4 regions of the Streptomyces sp. NPDC049813 genome follow, and region 4 is predicted to be linked to each of the others. Evidence: riboswitches for the same ligand, from Rfam matches in the RefSeq annotation. Region 4 holds a riboswitch; each other region holds the start of a gene.
The links. Region 4 has a riboswitch for cyclic di-AMP ahead of ACIBW6_RS32285 (M23 family metallopeptidase). Riboswitches for the same ligand answer to the same signal wherever they lie in the genome.

Region 1: linked by a shared signal. The riboswitch ahead of ACIBW6_RS00990 (peptidoglycan DD-metalloendopeptidase family protein) and the one ahead of ACIBW6_RS32285 (M23 family metallopeptidase) in region 4 are both predicted to bind cyclic di-AMP.
Region 2: linked by a shared signal. The riboswitch ahead of ACIBW6_RS09955 (M23 family metallopeptidase) and the one ahead of ACIBW6_RS32285 (M23 family metallopeptidase) in region 4 are both predicted to bind cyclic di-AMP.
Region 3: linked by a shared signal. The riboswitch ahead of ACIBW6_RS19730 (transglycosylase family protein) and the one ahead of ACIBW6_RS32285 (M23 family metallopeptidase) in region 4 are both predicted to bind cyclic di-AMP.

Annotation. Positions count from the first base shown of each region.
Region 1 covers NZ_JBITLI010000001.1:244,381-248,940, forward strand. Annotated here, with positions in the region: gene ACIBW6_RS00975 (helix-turn-helix domain-containing protein) at 1-307, shown strand, start outside; gene ACIBW6_RS00980 (DUF6126 family protein) at 310-474, shown strand; gene ACIBW6_RS00985 (tyrosine-protein phosphatase) at 482-1,279, opposite strand; cyclic di-AMP (ydaO/yuaA leader) riboswitch at 1,630-1,825, shown strand; gene ACIBW6_RS00990 (peptidoglycan DD-metalloendopeptidase family protein) at 1,831-2,610, shown strand; gene ACIBW6_RS00995 (SGNH/GDSL hydrolase family protein) at 2,799-3,617, shown strand; gene ACIBW6_RS01000 (SIMPL domain-containing protein) at 3,828-4,560, shown strand, end outside.
Region 2 covers NZ_JBITLI010000003.1:573,612-578,171, forward strand. Annotated here, with positions in the region: gene ACIBW6_RS09940 (GNAT family N-acetyltransferase) at 1-124, opposite strand, end outside; gene ACIBW6_RS09945 (HPr family phosphocarrier protein) at 305-586, shown strand; gene ACIBW6_RS09950 (GntR family transcriptional regulator) at 801-1,487, opposite strand; gene ACIBW6_RS09955 (M23 family metallopeptidase) at 1,709-2,509, opposite strand; cyclic di-AMP (ydaO/yuaA leader) riboswitch at 2,522-2,694, opposite strand; gene ACIBW6_RS09960 (M16 family metallopeptidase) at 2,932-4,299, opposite strand; gene ACIBW6_RS09965 (M16 family metallopeptidase) at 4,317-4,560, opposite strand, start outside.
Region 3 covers NZ_JBITLI010000009.1:72,904-77,463, reverse strand. Annotated here, with positions in the region: gene ACIBW6_RS19740 (recombinase family protein) at 1-196, shown strand, start outside; gene ACIBW6_RS19735 (transglycosylase family protein) at 366-1,448, shown strand; cyclic di-AMP (ydaO/yuaA leader) riboswitch at 1,630-1,775, shown strand; gene ACIBW6_RS19730 (transglycosylase family protein) at 1,780-2,496, shown strand; gene eno (phosphopyruvate hydratase) at 2,780-4,066, shown strand; gene ACIBW6_RS19720 (septum formation initiator family protein) at 4,190-4,560, shown strand, end outside.
Region 4 covers NZ_JBITLI010000021.1:103,673-108,232, forward strand. Annotated here, with positions in the region: tRNA gene ACIBW6_RS32275 (tRNA-Met) at 144-217, shown strand; gene ACIBW6_RS32280 (PP2C family protein-serine/threonine phosphatase) at 372-1,472, shown strand; cyclic di-AMP (ydaO/yuaA leader) riboswitch at 1,715-1,873, shown strand; gene ACIBW6_RS32285 (M23 family metallopeptidase) at 1,885-2,922, shown strand; gene ACIBW6_RS32290 (aldo/keto reductase) at 2,978-3,931, shown strand; gene ACIBW6_RS32295 (PrsW family intramembrane metalloprotease) at 3,938-4,560, opposite strand, start outside.

The sequences.
Region 1 (4,560 bases), on a different contig from region 4:
CTCCCCGGGCCGCGGCATGCAGGCGCTGCGCGTCCACGTGCCGTACGGGTCGCAGGGCGACATCGTCCGCGTCCACCCCGGCGAGGAGTGGCTCTACGTCCTCGAAGGACGGCTGCGCCTGCGCCTGGGGGACACGTCCTACCAGCTCGACCCCGGGGACAGCGCGCACTTCGACTCGCTCACCCCGCACCGGATCGCCGCCGCGGACCGGGCCGGGGCCGAGCTGCTTTTCGTCCACACCTTGTTGCAGACTCCGACGGCCGCGCTGTGTCTCGGCCCGGCGGCCGGCCCGGTCCGGGAGGTATGACCATGAGCGACGCCACCGAGCCCACCGCGGGGGAGCGGCCCGCCCGGCGGGACATCGAGGACAAGCTGCCGCGCGGCATCTGGGTGCGGGTCCTGGTGTACGTCTTCGCGGGACACGCCCTCGCGGCCTTCCTCTACATGCTCTTCGCGCTGGGCGGCGGGCAGTAGCCCGCCCTCAGACCAGGAGACGCTCGCGCAGCCGGTCCCGGTCGGCCGCGCCGAACCGCAGGCCGTCCTCGAAGTAGCGGTCCACGCTGCCCCAGGTCTGCTCGATGGTCTCGAAGGCCGCGTGCAGATAGGCGGCGCGGGCGTCGAAGAGGGGGCTGAGCAGCTCCATGATCTCGGGGGAGTAGGCGTCGCCCGCGGTGGCGCTGCGGCGCACCTTGTAGCGCCGGTGCGTGGCGTTGGACTCCAGGTAGTCCGCCTCGATGGCGTCGCGCTCCACGCCGACGGCGAGCAGCGTCACCGCGATCGACAGGCCCGCGCGGTCCTTGCCCGCCGCGCAGTGCATCAGGGCGGGCGTGCTGTCCTCGGCGAGGGCGTGCAGGACGCGGCTGTGCTCGGCGGTGCGCTGCGCGATGATCGAGCGGTACGACGTGATCATGCGGTTCGCCGCGCGGCCCTCGGCGAGCAGGGCACGCAGCTGGTCTATGTCGCCGTCGCGGACCATCTGCCAGAACTCGGCTCCGTCCGCCGGGTCGGACAGCGGCAGGTTCACGTTGCGCGTCCCGGGCAGCTCGACGTCGGCGCCCTCCAGGCGCTGGTCGGCGGCGTTGCGGAAGTCGAAGACGGTGTGTAGGCCGAGACCGGCGAGGAACGCGGCGTCCTCGGCGGTGGCGTGGGCGAGGTGACCGCTGCGGAAGAGCACACCCGCGCGCACGCGCCGGCCGTCCACGGTCGGCAGACCGCCCACGTCACGGAAGTTGCGCACTCCGGACAGCTCGGGCTCGGTGGACGGGGCGTGCTGGGTCACGGGGGCTCCTCCCGGTCGGGTCACCGGCGTCCCTCGCCGGCGAACGCGCTCCTGACGATACGACATGGATTCCCGGGGCAACCTTCTGTCCGTTTCAACCCTTTTATTACTAACTATCCATAAATCAAAGGGGATTAAGCGGTTCGCGTGAGCAGACTCATATCCGTGACCGTCCGTGGCGGCGGCCCTGAATTCCGGCGGCGGGAATTCCCAGAAGGTAAGGGCCTGGCAAAGCAGGGTTATCCACACAGCGTGACACGGGGAACTCCCAGACGATCAAGAAAGCGCCCCTGCCGGTGAATTCGACGGTTGTCGCCGTCCGATTCCTCTGCCTACTGTCGCCCTTCCATCCGGACGGAACGCCTAATCCTGCCGCCGCCCGGATTCCGGACCACGACCCGTGACGGCAGGAGCGGGGGACCCACAGGCAGTACGCCGCCGGAATTCCCCAAGCGGCTCGGGGTGAAGCCGGATCCCTCAGCGGAACCGGCCGGGCAGCTCCAGCCCGAACCCGACAGCTCACCTCGCAGGCGACGGAGAGGAAAAGCGCCATGCCCGCCAAGGGACAGCACCGCCGTTCGAAGACCCAGCGCATCGCCCGCGCCGCCGCCGTCGTCTCGGCCGGCGGGGCCGCGCTCGCCCTGCCGCTCATGGGCGCCACCGGCGCCCACGCGGCCACCGGCGACGCCGCCGCCAAGCCCACGACGTACACCGTCAAGGCCGGTGACACGCTCGTGAAGATCGCCGAGGCGCAGGACGTCGACGGTGGCTGGCAGAAGCTGTACGAGACCAACAAGAAGGTCGTCGGCTCCGACGCCGGTCTCATCAAGCCCGGCCAGAAGCTCACGCTGGAGGGCGCGGCCCCGGCCGCGGCTCCGGCCACCACGACGGACTCCACCGCCGCCACCGGGTCCGCCACGTCCGCCACGGGCTACGTGAAGCCCGTGGACGGCTCCATCGGCACGGCCTACCACGCCTCCGGCTCCTCGTGGTCGAGCGGCTACCACACCGGCACCGACTTCGTGGTCTCCACCGGCACCGCCGTCAAGGCCGTCGGCCCCGGCACCGTCGTCTCCGCCGGCTGGGACGGCAGCTACGGCAATGAGGTCGTCATCAAGCACGCCGACGGCGACTACTCGCAGTACGCCCACCTGTCCTCGCTCGGCGTCTCGGCCGGGCAGACCGTCACCGCCGGCCAGCAGATCGGCCTCTCCGGCGCCACCGGCAACGTCACGGGACCGCACCTGCACTTCGAGATCCGCACGACCCCCGACTACGGCTCCGACATCGACCCGGTGACGTACCTGCGCGACCACGGCGTCAGCATCTGAACCATGTGAGCCACCCGCACCACCCGCACCACCTGCATCACCCGCGCCCGTCCACGCACCGCGTGCGGCACGCGCGATCGACTCGGCGCCCGGGGTTATTCCCCGGGCGCCGAGTGCGTTTTCTCACCCCACGTCAACCCCTGGTTACGTTGGCGTAGGTCACACGCCGAGGTGAAAGATGTGTGGTCGTGGCAAACGAATCGAGATCATTCGGCAGCGGCACGATTCGGTCCTACGCGGCGGTGGGGGACAGCTTCACCGAAGGCGTCGGGGACCCCGGACCCGACGGCAGTTTCGTGGGGTGGGCGGACCGGCTCGCCGTCCTCCTGGACGACCGCGTCGCCGAGGACACCTTCCAGTACGCGAACCTCGCCGTGCGCGGCAAGCTCCTCGACCAGATCGTCGCGGACCAGGTCCCGCGGGCCGTCGAGCTCGCCCCCGACCTGGTGACCCTGGTCGCCGGCGGCAACGACATCATCCGGCCCGGCACCGACCCCGACGACGTGGCCGAACGCTTCGAGAAGGCCGTCGCGCGGCTCGCCGGGGCGTGCGGCACCGTCATGGTCGCCACCGGCTTCGACACCCGGGACGTCGCCGTGCTCAAGCATCTGCGCGGCAAGATCGCCACGTACAACATGCACGTGCGCGCGATCGCCGACCGCCACGGCTGCCCCGTGCTCGACCTGTGGTCCCTGCGCTCCGTGCAGGACCGCCGCGCCTGGGACGAGGACCGGCTCCACCTGTCCGCCGAGGGGCACACCCGGGTCGCGCTGCGCGCCGCGCAGGCGCTCGGCATCGAGGTGCCCGCCGACCCGGAGCAGGCCTGGCCGCTGCTGCCGCCGCGCGGCACGTTCGCGGTGCGGCGCGACGACATCCACTGGGCGCGGGAGTTCCTGGTGCCGTGGATCGGGCGCCGGCTGCGCGGGGAGTCCTCCGGGGACCGGGTGACGGCCAAGGGGTTCGTGGACCCGCACCTCATCAAGATGCACCTGGAGTCGGCGTCCTGATCCGCCCGTCCCCTCCTTCTCTGCCTCTTCTCGCCTCTCTCGCCCCTCTCCTCCCTCCCCTCCTTTGCTCCGACGGGTGTGCACACAGGTGCTAACGCGCTCATCGAGGTGACCGGGCGGAGTGGCGGCCGCCGTCGGCCGGGCGCGGGTGCTGGGATGTCGGCTGCCCGCCGCGTCGGCGGGCAGCCGACCGGGAAGGACCTCGATCCCATGTCTGTACGTCCCCGCCGCCGCGCCGCACTCGTCGGCGCCCTGTTCGCCCTCGTCCTGCCGGCGGTGCCGGCCGCCGCCGCCCAGGGGGCGCCGCACGTGGCCACCGCCACCACCGCGCCCCGGCCCGCGACCCTGACCGTGACCGGCGAGGGCCGGGCCAGTACCGCCCCCGACATGGCGACCGTGACCGCGGGCGTCGAGGCGAACGGGCCCACCGCGAAGGCCGCCCTCGCCACCCAGAACCGGACCGCGGACGCGCTGCTCGCCGCCGTGCGCAAGGCGGGCGTCGCCGACCGGGACGTCCGCACCGAGAACCTGTCGGCCTCCGCGGTCTACGAGAGCGGTCCCGAGCCGGGCGCGGCCACGCGGGTCGCCGGGTACCGGGCCACGCAGTCGTTCTCCGTGAAGGTCCGCGACCTGGAGCGGACGGGCGCCGTCATCCAGGCGATGGCCGACGCGGCGGGCGACGACATCCGCATCGACTCCGTCGTCTTCGACGTCGCCGACCCGAGCCGGCTGCGGTCCGCGGCCCGGGCGGCCGCGCACGCCGACGCCCACGCGAAGGCCGTCCAGTACGCCAAGGTGAGCGGGCACAAGCTCGGCCGCCTCGTCTCGCTCGAAGAGGCCCCGAGCGGACGGCCGCGCCCGGTGGCCGTTCCCGCGGCGGCCTTCGCGGCGACCGCGCAGAAGGTGCCGGTGGCGGCCGGGGAGATCGAGGACGAGGTCAGCG
Region 2 (4,560 bases), on a different contig from region 4:
AGCTGGTCAGGCGCTCGGCGTCCGCGCTGGTGATCGGCCTGATCCGGGCGGTGCCGCCGTCGCGCAGCACCACGTCGGCCTCCCAGTGGGCGGGGTAGGCGTGCCGGTCCGACGGGGTCTCCATGCCGCAAGGGTAGGGCCGGGCACCGACAGTCGTACGGGTCGCGGCCCGCGCGCGTGGGAGGCAGGCTATGGAAAGCCGCGGAGCGGTGCGCCGGCGGGGCCCAGGTCCCCGTCGATCGCCCGGCCACGGTTGTGTGAGAATGGTCTAGACAACCTTGAGTCACTCGAAGGGCAGCATCACATGGCTGAGCGCCGCGTCAACGTCGGCTGGGCCGAGGGCCTCCACGCCCGCCCCGCCTCCATCTTCGTCCGCGCGGCCACCGCGGCCGGCGTCCCCGTGACGATCGCCAAGGCCGACGGCAACCCCGTCAACGCCGCTTCCATGCTCGCGGTGCTGGGTCTGGGCGCGCAGGGCGGCGAGGAGATCGTCCTGGCCTCCGACGCCGAGGGCGCGGACGCCGCGCTCGACCGTCTGGCGAAGCTGGTCTCCGAGGGTCTCGACGAGCTCCCCGAGACCGTCTGATCCCCCTCGTACCGCCGAAGCCGCGCGTTCCCTTTATGGGCGCGCGGCTTCGTCGTTCCCGCGAAGAATTCACGCGCGAGTACAGCCGCCCGGTCCACACGGAATCAGCGGCCGGTATCTATTGCCCTCCGGACACCATGCAGCGAAGCATGCACCAGAAATGCCAAGCGCCCGATCCGGCGATTACCGCACGTCTTTGTATACGGCCCTTTTATTAATGGGGAAGGCTCGCCGTGTTTACAGGACGTTGCGAAGTCCTCACGTGACCGGCGGCGCGCGGGACGCGGAGCCGGTGGGCGGCCGCCGCGCGCTCGGCGTGCAGCAGGGTCAGCGCGCGGGCACGCTCGGCGTCGCCGCGGGCCACCGCGTCCACGATGGCACCGTGCTCGGCCCAGGACTCGGCCGGCTGGGCCGGGCCCTCCACGACGTACATCCAGGCGATCTTGTGCCGGAGCTGGGTGAGCAGGGCGATCAGGCCGGGGCTGCCGGAGGCCCCCGCGAGGGTCTCGTGGAACCACCCGCCCAGGGAGCGCAGATCCTCGCCCTGACCGCGCCGCACCCGCTCCTGCCCCAGCCTGACCAGGCCGCGCAGGACCTTGAGGTGCGCCTCGGTCCTGCGCTGCGCGGCGCGCGCGGCGCCCAGCGGTTCGAGCAGCAGCCGGACCTCCAGCAGGTCGGCGGCCTCCTGCCGGGTGGGTTCGGCCACGCACGCGCCCGCGTGCCGCCGTGTGACGACGAAGCCCTCGGCCTCCAGGGTGCGCAGCGCCTCGCGCACCGGGACCCGCGAGACCCCGTAGCGCCGCGCGAGCACTTCCTCGGTGAGTCTGCTGCCGCGCTCGTAGACACCCGCGACGATGTCCTCGCGGATCGCCGTGCATACCGAGTGTGCGGGAATGCGCATGTCCCGACCTCCGCCTTCATCCCCGCGAAACGCGGTCGATCGACGCTTGTGCGAGCGCGAATGCCACCCTCCGGTCGCGCCCGCCCGGTGACTCTATTCCACCGCACTCGAATTTCCGACGCCGGACCGGAATCCAGGGATATTTTCTGGCCAGAAATGCGGGGCGCACGCGAAAGCCCCGGCTCGCCGAGCCGGGGCTTTCGCGTGCGGGTGCGTGCGCGTCAGACGTTCACGCCGTGCGAGCGCAGGTACGCGACGGGGTCCATGTCCGAGCCGTAGTCGGGCGTCGTGCGGGCCTCGAAGTGCAGGTGCGGGCCCGTGACGTTGCCGGTGGCGCCGGAGAGGCCTATCTGCTGGCCGGGGGTGACGGCCTGGCCGACGGAGACGCCGATGGAGGACAGGTGCCCGTACTGGGTGTACGTGCCGTCGTTCATCTTGATCACGATGTTGTTGCCGTAGGCGCCGCCCCAGCCGGCCTCGACGACGGTGCCCGCGCCGACCGCGTGCACGGACGTGCCGCTGGCCGCGTGGAAGTCGATGCCGGTGTGGCTGCCGGAGGACCACAGGCCGCTGCTCGCCTGGTAGCCCGTGGAGACGTAGGAGCCGGAGATGGGCGCCACGAAGCTGTTGAGCAGGCGCTTGCGCTCGGCCTCGCGGGCGGCCCGCTCCTTGGCCTCGCGCTCTTCGCGCTCCTTGGCGGCCTTCGCCTCGGCCTCGCGCTTGGCTTCCTCGGCCTTCTTCTTCGCCTCGGCCTCGGCCTTCGCCTTGGCGGCGGCCGCGTCGGCGGCCTTCTTCTGGGCGGCGGCCTGCGCGTCGATCCGGTCGGCCAGGGAGTCGCCGATGGCGATGGCCTGGGTCAGGCCGTTCTGCTCGGGGGCCGCGGTGTCGGCGGCGAGGGCGGGGGCGGCGAGGCCGCCCACCACACCGGTCGTGGTGAGCGCCGCGACACTCGCGACCTGCACGGTGGTACGCGTGAGGCGACTGGGACGACGGTGCTTCCCGGTGGCACGGGTGAACGCCATGTAGGGGCTGATCCTTTCCTTCCCTCTCGCCTACCGGGTTAGCTGACGGGTTCGGAGCAGGAAGGTCTCCTACGGGCGACCGTCCTGGCCTGTACGGCCGGAAGGCTGCCCGATTCACCCCAGGGACTGCGGTGGGTCCCCGGCTCCCCTGGCTCACGCCATGGGGGACTCGGCGATGACTGTCCGGTGTCGCGGGCGCGACGCGTGTCTGGCGAACAGCCGGACCGACGCTAAGCGGGACATCTTTTAATCAACAAACGGATCCCGGCTTTTGTAGCGCATGCCACAGAGCAGACAGGCAACCTCCGCCCCAATTCGGACAAAAGCGATACCCGGCCGCACAAGGGTGAACGTGAGCGACACCACGCAGCCCCGGTGGCCGTGGAGGCCACCGGGGCTGCGAGCGACGTACGGGGCGGGGGTCAGCCCGAGACGACGGTCACCTCGCCGATGCCGAGGGCCCGGACGGGCTCCTCGATCTGCGCGGCGTCGCCCACGAGGATCGTCACCAGCCGGTCAGCCGGGAAGGCGCTGACGACCGCCGCGGTGGCCTCCACGGTGCCCGTCTCGGCGAGCCGGCGGTACAGCTGGGCCTGGAAGTCGTCCTGGAGGTGCTGCTCGACCTGGTCGGCCAGCGTGCCCGCGACGGCGGCCGCGGTCTCGTACTTCAGCGGCGCCACGCCCACCAGGTTCTGCACGGCGGTGTCCCGCTCGGCGTCCGTGAGCCCCCCTTCGGCGAGCGTGCGCAGCACCTTCCAGAGGTCGTCGAGCGCGGGCCCGGTGTTCGGGGTGTCCACGGAGCCGCTGATGGCGAGCATCGCGGCACCCGTGCCGTCCGGCGCGGACCGCAGCACCTGGGCGAAGGACCGCACCCCGTAGGTGTAGCCCTTCTCCTCGCGCAGCACCCGGTCCAGGCGCGAGGTGAGCGTGCCGCCGAGGCAGTACGTGCCGAGGATCTGCGCGGCCCACACCCGGTCGTGCCGGTCGGGTCCGATGCGGCCGATCAGCAGCTGCGTCTGCACCGCGCCCGGCCGGTCCACGATGACGACCCGGCCGGTGTCGTCGGCGGTCACCGGCGGGACCGGCCTGGGCTCCGCGGTGTCACCGGTCCAGGCGCCGAGCGTGTCGGTGAGGAGGGCGTCCAGGTCGGTGCCGGTCAGGTCGCCCACCACGACGACGGTGCCGGTGGCGGGGCGGACGTGCTTCTCGTAGAAGGCGCGTACGGCCGCCGCGTCGATGGCGGCGACGGTCTCCTCGCTGCCCTGCCGCGGACGCGACATGCGCGAGTCGGCCGGGAAGAGCTGCCGGGAGAGCTCCTTGGCGGCCCGGCGGGCCGGGTTGGCGCTCTCGTGCGGGATCTCGTCGAGCCGGTTGCGGACCAGGCGCTCGATCTCGCCGTCCGCGAAGGCGGGCGCCCGCAGCGCGTCGGCCAGCAGGGCGAGGCCCTTGGGAAGCCGGGAGACCGGCACCTCCAAGGAGACCCGCACGCCGGGGTGGTCGGCGTGCGCGTCCATGGTGGCGCCGCAGCGCTCCAGTTCGGCGGCGAACTCCTCCGCGGAGTGCTTGTCGGTGCCCTCGTTGAAGGCACGCGCCATGATCGTGGCGACGCCTTCGAGGGCGGCCGGCTCGGCCTCCAGCGGCGCGTCGAGGTTGATCTCCACGGCCACGACCTGCTGGCCGGGGCGGTGGCAGCGCAGCACGGTCAGGCCGTTGTCCAGCTCGCCGCGCTCGGGGGCCGGGAACGCCCACGGCTTGGCCGTGCCCGCCTCGGGCCGGGGATGGAAGTCCATGGTCGCGAGCTGCTCGGTCACCGGCCCGCCTCCTCGTCGCTCGGGTCGCTCTCGGCGGTCTCGTCGGTCTCGTCGGTCTCGTCATGAGGGGCGGCGGGCACCGTGGGCTCGTAGACGAGCACCGCGCGGTTGTCGGGGCGCAGGCGCGCCTTCGCGACCTCCTGGACCTCGTCGGCGGTCACGGCCAGGACGCGCTGCACTGCGGTCAGGGCGAGCTGCGGGTCACCGAACAGCACGGCGTAGCGGCACAGTTCGTCGGCG
Region 3 (4,560 bases), on a different contig from region 4:
CCCGGCGCGATACGGCCCGCACGGGCAGATCAAGGACCGGCAGAACTCCTGGTTCAAGAGGGGGTTCTGGCCGCCGCTCATGGACGCACTGAACGCAAGAGGCGGTGGGTCGGTAGTCCGACGAGAGGTGTTGGTCCCGGCGCTGGAGGTCATCTCCGGGATCGAGTCCCCGGACACAACACTTCGGAGCCGGTGACTGACTGACACCTCGTCAGGATTGTGATGTTCACGTGATCTGCGCTGCATCGACTTGTGACAAGCGTTCGAGTCCCGCTACGTTCACCAGTCATCGCGACACAGGCACAACCGGCACCACTTCCGCCACCCCTGTCGCGTGCTGCATCAGTCTCGCGAAAGGCAACCGCATGCTCTCCGGGAACGGTCGACACCGTCGCCCCCGTCAGGCCCCTGCTCTCGTCGTCGCCGCCGGGGTCACCGGCAGCGCCATCGCGATCCCGCTGCTCGCGGCGGGCAGCGCGAGCGCCGCCTCCACCGCCACCTGGGACAAGCTCGCCGAGTGCGAGTCCGGCGGCCAGTGGAGTCTGGACGCCGGCAACGGCTACTACGGCGGGCTCCAGTTCTCGCAGGAGATGTGGGAGCAGTACGGCGGGCTCGACTTCGCCCCGCGCGCCGACGAGGCGAGCCGCTCGCAGCAGATAGCCGTGGCCGAGAAGGCGCTTGCGGCCAAGGGGCCCAGTGCCTGGCCGAGCTGTTCGATCGTGGCCGGCCTCACGCAGGGCGACGACACGGCCGAGGTCGACCCGGGCGCGAGCGCGTCCCCCCGGCCCTCCGGCTCGGCCGACGCGAAGGACTCCCAGAACCCTGAGGACTCCGGGGACTCCACGGCCCCCGCCGAGTCCGCGGGAGAGAAGAATCACGCGGGCTCCGCCACGGCCGATCCGTCCGGTGCGGGCGACGCGTCCGATCCGGCCGGCCCGTCGGGTTCCGCCGATCCGTCGAGTTCCGCGGACACCGCTGACGGCAGCGGCACTTCGGACGCCTCCGGCGACGCGGGCGACGAGCCGGGCGCGGCCGCGTCGGACGAGGTCACGGACGGTACGGACGGCTCGGACGGCGGCCTGGGCGCGGCGGACACGACGGACAACGCGGAGAAGGAGGGTGGCGCGCAGGGGTCCGCCTCCGCCGATCCCTCCGACCCCGCCGCGGACCCCTCGGCGGCCGGCCGCCACCGCGGCGACCGCGCCTCGGACGACGCCTCCGCCTCCCGTCAGGGTGAGGGGCGTCACGCTTCACGTGAGGAGCAGCGCGCCGACGGGGCGTACACGGTCCGCTCCGGCGACAACCTCTGGGACATCGCGGACGCGCACGACGTGCGTGGCGGGTGGGATGCGCTCTACGACCTGAACAAGAAGACGGTCGGTTCCGACCCCGACCTCATCCTGCCTGGTCAGAGTCTGGATCTTGGCCTCGAATCGGGTGAAAAGTAGCGGGAGTTCAGGGGCGGTTGAGGCTCGTATGTCCGGCTTTGCGAGAGTGAGACATGAGTCTCAAAGACCCTGATCGTCTTTGAAATCGGGCGGATCGACTGCTTACGGTCGTGACCGCTCGCCACAGCGGGCCCCGACGGACGTCACGCCGAATCCTGCCGACGTCCGTACGGGAACAGTCGACGCGTCAGCGCCGTAGGCAGGAGCGGGGGACCCAAGGTAAGCGCCGGACATCCGGCTTGGGGTCAAGTCGCGCACAGGATGCGCGCCGGGCACTCACTGGTCCGAACCCGACAGCTCACCTCGTAGGCGTCGGTGAGGGGATCTCTTCATGCTGTTCTCCAACACGGGCAAGCACCGTCGTCCGTCCAAGGCCGTTCGTGTCGCCACGCTCGCCGGCGTCGCCGGTGCCGCCGTCGCCGTTCCGCTGATGGGTGCCACGGGCGCCTCCGCCGCCTCCACCTCCGAGTGGGACCAGGTCGCGCAGTGCGAGTCCGGTGGCAACTGGGCGATCAACACGGGCAACGGCTACTACGGTGGCCTGCAGTTCTCCGCCTCGACCTGGGCCGCGTACGGCGGCACCTCCTACGCCTCCTCCGCCGACCAGGCGTCCAAGGCGCAGCAGATATCGGTCGCCGAGAAGGTCCTCGCCGCGCAGGGCAAGGGTGCCTGGCCGAGCTGTGGCGTGGGCCTGTCCGGCGCCGACACCAGCAACTCCGCTCCGGCCGAGTCGTCGCAGCAGTCGCAGCCGCAGCAGCAGGAGCGCTCCGACTCCTCCACGACGACCCGCTCGCAGGAGCGCCAGCAGCCGCAGCAGCAGCAGGCGCAGCCGCAGCCGCAGCAGGACACCAAGAAGGACACCGTCACCACCCCGACCGGCAAGAAGGTCGAGAAGGGCGACGGCGAGTACAAGGTGAAGTCCGGCGACACCCTCAGCAAGATCGCCGAGGCGCACGGGACCAACTGGCACAAGGTGTTCGAGCTCAACAAGGACATCATCAGCGACGCCAACCTGATCTACCCGGACCAGCAGCTGCACCTCAAGTAAAGAGGACCCCTCGCGCACCGAGGGACCCCCTCGCGGAGGCGGCCCCGGCGTCGGCGGACGCCGGGCCCGGCCGCACCGCACCGCCCCGTCCACGGGCCGCTCACGTCGGCGACCCCCGCTCCGGTCCTCCGGAGTGGGGGTCGCCGTCTTTGTTCCGTTTGGAAACATTTCGCTATCGGCGTTGTCCACAACCCGGTCGGCCGACTGGCTGATGCCCCGGAGCCGGTTACGCTCAGGGGTGCGGGCCAGCCGCCCGCGCTGTTGTGTCACATCCCAGAAGGAGATGCTCGTGCCGTCCATCGACGTCGTCGTAGCCCGGGAAATCCTGGACTCCCGAGGCAACCCCACGGTCGAGGTCGAGGTCGGCCTCGACGACGGCAGCACGGGTCGTGCTGCTGTTCCGTCCGGCGCCTCCACCGGTGCCTTCGAGGCCATCGAACTCCGTGACGGTGACCCCAACCGTTACCAGGGCAAGGGCGTCGAGAAGGCCGTCCTCGCCGTCATCGAGCAGATCGGCCCGGAGCTCGTCGGCTACGACGCCACCGAGCAGCGCCTGATCGACCAGGCGATGTTCGACCTGGACGCCACGGACAACAAGGGCTCGCTCGGCGCCAACGCCATCCTCGGCGTCTCCCTCGCCGTCGCGCACGCCGCGTCCGAGGCCAGCGACCTGCCGCTGTTCCGCTACCTCGGCGGTCCGAACGCGCACCTGCTGCCCGTCCCGATGATGAACATCCTGAACGGCGGGTCGCACGCCGACTCGAACGTCGACATCCAGGAGTTCATGATCGCCCCGATCGGCGCGGAGTCCTTCTCCGAGGCGCTGCGCTGGGGCACCGAGGTCTACCACACCCTCAAGAAGGTGCTGAAGACCAAGGGCCTGTCCACCGGCCTCGGCGACGAGGGCGGCTTCGCCCCGAACCTGGAGTCGAACCGCGCCGCGCTCGACCTCATCCTCGAAGCGATCAAGGAGGCCGGCTACATCCCCGGCCAGCAGGTCGCGCTCGCGCTGGACGTCGCCGCCTCCGAGTTCTACAAGGACGGCAAGTACCAGTTCGAGGGCAAGGAGCGCTCCGCCGCCGAGATGACGGAGTACTACGAGGAGCTCGTCTCCGCGTACCCGCTCGTCTCCATCGAGGACCCGCTGTACGAGGACGACTGGGCCGGCTGGAACACCATCACCGAGCGCCTCGGCGACAAGGTCCAGCTCGTCGGCGACGACCTGTTCGTCACCAACCCGGAGCGCCTGGCGCGCGGCATCGAGGAGGACTCGGCCAACGCGCTGCTCGTCAAGGTGAACCAGATCGGCTCGCTGACCGAGACCCTGGACGCCGTCGAGCTGGCCCAGCGCAACGGTTTCAAGTGCATGATGTCGCACCGCTCCGGCGAGACCGAGGACGTCACCATCGCCGACCTCGCCGTCGCCACGAACTGCGGCCAGATCAAGACCGGCGCCCCGGCCCGCTCCGAGCGCGTCGCCAAGTACAACCAGCTGCTGCGCATCGAGGAGATCCTCGACGACGCCGCGGTCTACGCCGGCCGCAGCGCGTTCCCCCGCTTCAAGGGCTGACCTGCCCCGGGACGTCTTCCGGCGCCGTAGTTCCGTACGTCCTCGCACTCGGTCCCGTACCGTGTGCGAGGACGTACGCACGTAGGCAGCCAGACGGGGACCAGATCGGGGAGGCACCAGGCGATGCCGGGAAAGCTCCGCAGCAGGGGCCGCGACGACTCGGCCCGCTTCTCCACGGCCACCCGGCTGCGCGTGCTCGGCGAGCAGACCGCCGAGCGGGTCTACCGCTCGCAGAACAAGCGCCAGGCCCGCCGCTCGCGGCTCACCGGCCGCGCGGCGCTGCTCGCGCTCGTCGTCTGCACGCTGGTGGTCGCCCTCGCGTACCCGATGCGGCAGTACGTCTCCCAGCGCGGCGAGATCGCCGACCAGCAGCGCCAGCAGCAGGAGGCCAAGGAGCGGGTCGACCGGCTGCGCGACGAGAAGGCGCGCTGGCAGGACGACGCCTACGCCGAGCAGCGCATCCGCGAGCGCCTGCACATGGTGATGCCGGGGGA
Region 4 (4,560 bases):
GGCGCACCCGACGGGCCGGACACGGGAGGCCCGGACTCCTGACCCGACAGGTCTACACGGCGGGCGGCCGTACGAGCGGCGGGGCGGTCGCGGGAACCGATTGGCTTTCATCGTCCCTGATGGCGTAGTGTTGCATTCATCGACGCGGGGTGGAGCAGCTCGGTAGCTCGCTGGGCTCATAACCCAGAGGTCGCAGGTTCAAATCCTGTCCCCGCTACTGAAGGCCGAGGCCGGAATCTTTCGAGATTCCGGCCTCGGCCTGTTGGTGCGTCCTGACCCGGACGGAGCAGCAGCGCTCGCCCCCGGCCCGCCGCCCGGGAACCCTTGGACCGACGCCGTAATCCGGGCGCGGACGTGGCAGGAGACGAGTGGTGGGGCAGCGAGGAGGGCGGCACGGACGCGGAACGGACGCCGCCGGTACGCGTGCCTTCCTGCGGGTGCTGCCCCTGCTGCTGATCGTCGGCGGTGCGGTCTACGAGTACTGCACGCCGTCCGGGTTCGCCGGCTCACCGCTCTTCAGTGCTGCGCCGCTGGTCGTCGCGCCCTTCTTCTCGCTGGGCAGCACGATCACCGCGGGCGCCGCGTCGGTCGCCGCCATCGTCGCCGTCCATCTGCGCTACACGTCGTTCAACGCCGGGGTGTACACCGAGATGGCCACCGTGGCCACGGTGTGCGTGCTGGCCTGCTTCATCAACCGGATCAAGCGCCGCAGCGACGAGCAGCTGGCGTCCGCGCGCCAGATCGCGGAGGCCGCCCAGCTGGCGGTGTTGCCGGAGCCGGCCGGGCGGATCGGCGGCCTGGCCGTCGCGGCCCGGTACGAGGCGGCGCAGGCCGACGCCTTCATCGGCGGCGATCTGTACGCGGTGCAGGACACGCCGCACGGGGTGCGGATAGTCGTGGGGGACGTACGGGGCAAGGGCATGGGCGCGGTCGCCGCCGTGGCCGTCGTCATCGGGGCCTTCCGGGAGGCCGCCGAGCAGGAGGAGAGCCTGGAGGCGGTCGCCCAGCGGCTGGAGCGGGCGCTGGCCAGGGAGGGGTCGCGGCGGCGCGGCATCGACGACTTCGAGGGGTTCACCACCGCCGTGCTCGCCGAGATCCCGCACGGCGGCCGGCTCCTGCGCGTCCTCAACCGCGGCCACCCCGAACCGGTCGTGCTGCACGGCGACGGCACGGTGCGGGTGGTCACGCCGGCGGAGGCGGCGCTGCCGCTCGGCCTGGGCGAGCTCGGCTCCTGGCCGGACCGGGCCACCGAGGCGGCGTTCCCGGCCGAGGCGACGCTGCTGCTCTACACCGACGGGCTCTCCGAGGCGCGCGACGCGCGGGGCGTCTTCTACGATCCCGCGGCCCGGCTCGCGGGCCGGATCTTCCCGGGGCCGGAGGAGCTGCTCGCGGCGCTGGCCGAAGAAGTGCGCCGGCACACCGGGGGCGGGGCCAGCGACGACATGGCGCTGCTCGCCGTGCGCCGCCCTTGATCGACATCACGAGGCGTGACCGGACGACTCCCTGCACATAACGATTGACACTCCGTCAGAAAGTCGGGTGTTTGGCGCGGGCCGGAATCGTCGGTCAACTCGCCCGTTTGAAGGTGTTATTGACCGTTAAGTCCAGGCCAAAGACGTGAACGATCAGTGGGAACAGCTTGGAATTACTATCGGCTGTCTATTAACGTTCGATAACGCAGCGCGGTCGTCCCAGCCGTCACAAGCGACGGCTCCGTGCGCACACGCCTAATCCCGCAAGGGAGCCGGGGAACCACCAACTTGGGGTGAATCAGGCACAGTTCCGTCGCTTTTCGGGCGCCGGGCCGTGCTCGTAGGAGACCTTCCTGCTCCGAACCCGTCAGCTAACCCGGTAGGCGAGAAGGAAGGAAAGGAGAGCGCCCCCGTGGCGTCGAACCGTCCTGCCCCCGAGTTCTCCGGGTACTCCGCCCACCCCGCCGACGGCGAGGCCGGCGTCGAGCAGGGGAGCTGGGAGGAGTGGAATCCCACCGAGGAGTCCGTCCGCCCCGTCCGCGGCAGGCACCGCGTGGCCCGTCAGCGCGGCGGACTCGCGCGCAGCTCCACCGTCCTGGGCGTCGGCGTGATCGCCGCCGTCGGCGCCGGCGGCATCGCCACCGCGCAGGGCGGCAAGCCCCCGGTCCGGATCTCCATGCCCGACCTCTCCGCCGTCAAGGACTCGCTGCCCGAGGCCAAGTCGCTGCCCGGCGTGGGCGCGTTCATGTCCGACGGCGCCGACTCCGCCTCCGGCGCCTCCGCCGCGCCGCTCACCACGATGGGCACCGGTCAGTCGGGTGCGGGCGAGGCGCTGCGGGCCCGGATCATGCAGCAGGCCGAGACGCAGCAGGACGCCGCCGATGCCACCGCGCAGGCCGAGGCCGAGCAGGCCGCCGCGCTGAAGGCCGCCGAGGAGGCCGCGGCGAAGCACGAGAAGGCCGAGGCCAAGGCCGCCGCCGACAAGAAGAAGGCGGAGGAGGAGGCCAAGAAGAAGGCCGAGGCCGAGCGCCTCGCCGAGCTGGCCAAGAGCTTCCGGCTGCCCGTCGCCTCGTACACGATCACCGGCACCTTCGGGCAGCCCGGATCGATGTGGTCCTCCGGCTACCACACGGGCCTGGACTTCGCGGCCTCCACCGGCACGCCGATCCACGCCATCCACGGCGCCACCGTCACCGAGGCCGGCTGGGCGGGCGCCTACGGGTACCGCACGATCCTCACCCTCGACGACGGCACCGAACTGTGGTTCTGCCACCAGTCGTCGATGAACGTCAGCGTCGGCCAGAAGGTCTCCACCGGGGACGTCATCGGCCGCGTCGGCGCCACCGGCAACGTCACGGGCGCCCACCTCCACCTGGAGGTCCACCCGGGCGGGGACGCCACCGGCGTCGACCCCGCGGTCTGGCTGCGCGGCAAGGGCCTCTCGCTCTGAGCCCGCGGCGCCCCCCGCGCAGCGGTTCGCTCCGCGGGGGGCGTTCAATCGGGGTATGACTTCTTCTCCCCTGCGCCCGCTCGGCTCCTCCGACCTCGAGGTCTTCCCGCTCTCCCTCGGCGGCAACGTCTTCGGGTGGACCGCCGACGAGGCGACGTCCTTCGCGGTGCTCGACGCCTACACCGCCGGGGGCGGCAACTTCATCGACACGGCGGACTCGTACTCGGCCTGGATCGAGGGCAACCACGGCGGTGAGTCGGAGACGATCATCGGCAAGTGGCTCGCCGCCCGCGGCCGGCGCGACGAGGTCGTCATCGCCACCAAGGTCGCCCGCCACCCCGACTTCAAGGGCCTGCGCGCCGCGAACATCCGGGCCGCCGCCGACGCCTCCCTCACCCGCCTCGGCACCGACCACATCGACCTCTACTACACGCACTTCGACGACGACGAGACGATCCCCGTCGAGGAGATCATCGGCGCGCTCGACGGCCTGGTGAAGGCCGGCAAGGTCCGCGCCATCGCCGCCTCGAACATCTCGCCTGAGCGCCTCCAGGAGTCGCTGGACTTCTCCGACCGCGAGGGCCTCGCCCGCTACGTCGCCCTTCAGCCGCACTACAACCTCGTCTCGCGCGACACCTACGAGGGTCCCCGGCGCGAGATCGCCTCGCGCGCCGGGCTCGCCGCCGTCCCGTACTTCGCCCTCGCCGCCGGTTTCCTCACCGGCAAGTACCGGCCGGGCGTCGCCGTCGACAGCCCCCGCGCGGCCGGTGCCAGCAAGCACCTGGAGACCGAGCGCGGCCGCAAGGTGCTGACCGCCCTCGACGAGGTCGCCCGGGCGCACGACGCCGAGATCGCCACGGTCGCCCTGGCCTGGCTCGCCGCCCAGCCCACCGTCGCCGCGCCGATCGCGTCCGCGCGCACGGTGGAGCAGCTGCCCGCGCTGCTCGCCGTGGCCGGACTGGAGCTGACGGACGCGGAGCTCGGCCGCCTCACGGAGGCCTCCGCCTGAGCCCGTTCAGGGCCGGTACGGGTGGTACGCGGGGGCGGGCGGCCGCGGCCCCGCGTACGCCGGGGGCCGGTGGACGGGGGCCGCGACCTGGGCGGCGTAGGCGAGGGCGGGGCGGGCGTATCCGCGCCGCTGCCACAGCGCGTCGAGCAGCTCCCGCTCCCGTACGACGAAATCGGCGCCGGCCCGCCCCCGCTCACCGCGGTGCCGGAGCAGGGCGAGCGACGTCGCCAGGGACGCGTACTCGGTGACCGCCCGCTCCGCCGTCCTGCCGCCGTAGTGGGCCGCGTACTCGCGGGCCAGGCGGCGGGCCTTGAGGGAGCCGAGGGCGAACGGCTCGGGCGGCGCGAGCCAGCCGGCGGCGACGTACGCCGCCAGCTGTGCCCGGACGGTGCGCAGTTCGCGGTGGCGCAGGTACACGGCGAGCCAGGTGAGCAGCGCGAAGACCGGGACCATGAACGCCGCGTACACGGCGTAGAAGCCGTACTCGCCGAAGGACGACGAGCCGTTCCAGAACGCGTGCACGCCCATCGCGGCGAGCAGCCCCGCCAGCGGCAGCAGCACCCGGCGGCCGGACCCGCGGTCGGGCGCGGCGACCGCGGCGAGCCCGAAACCGATGCCGGTGAGCACGG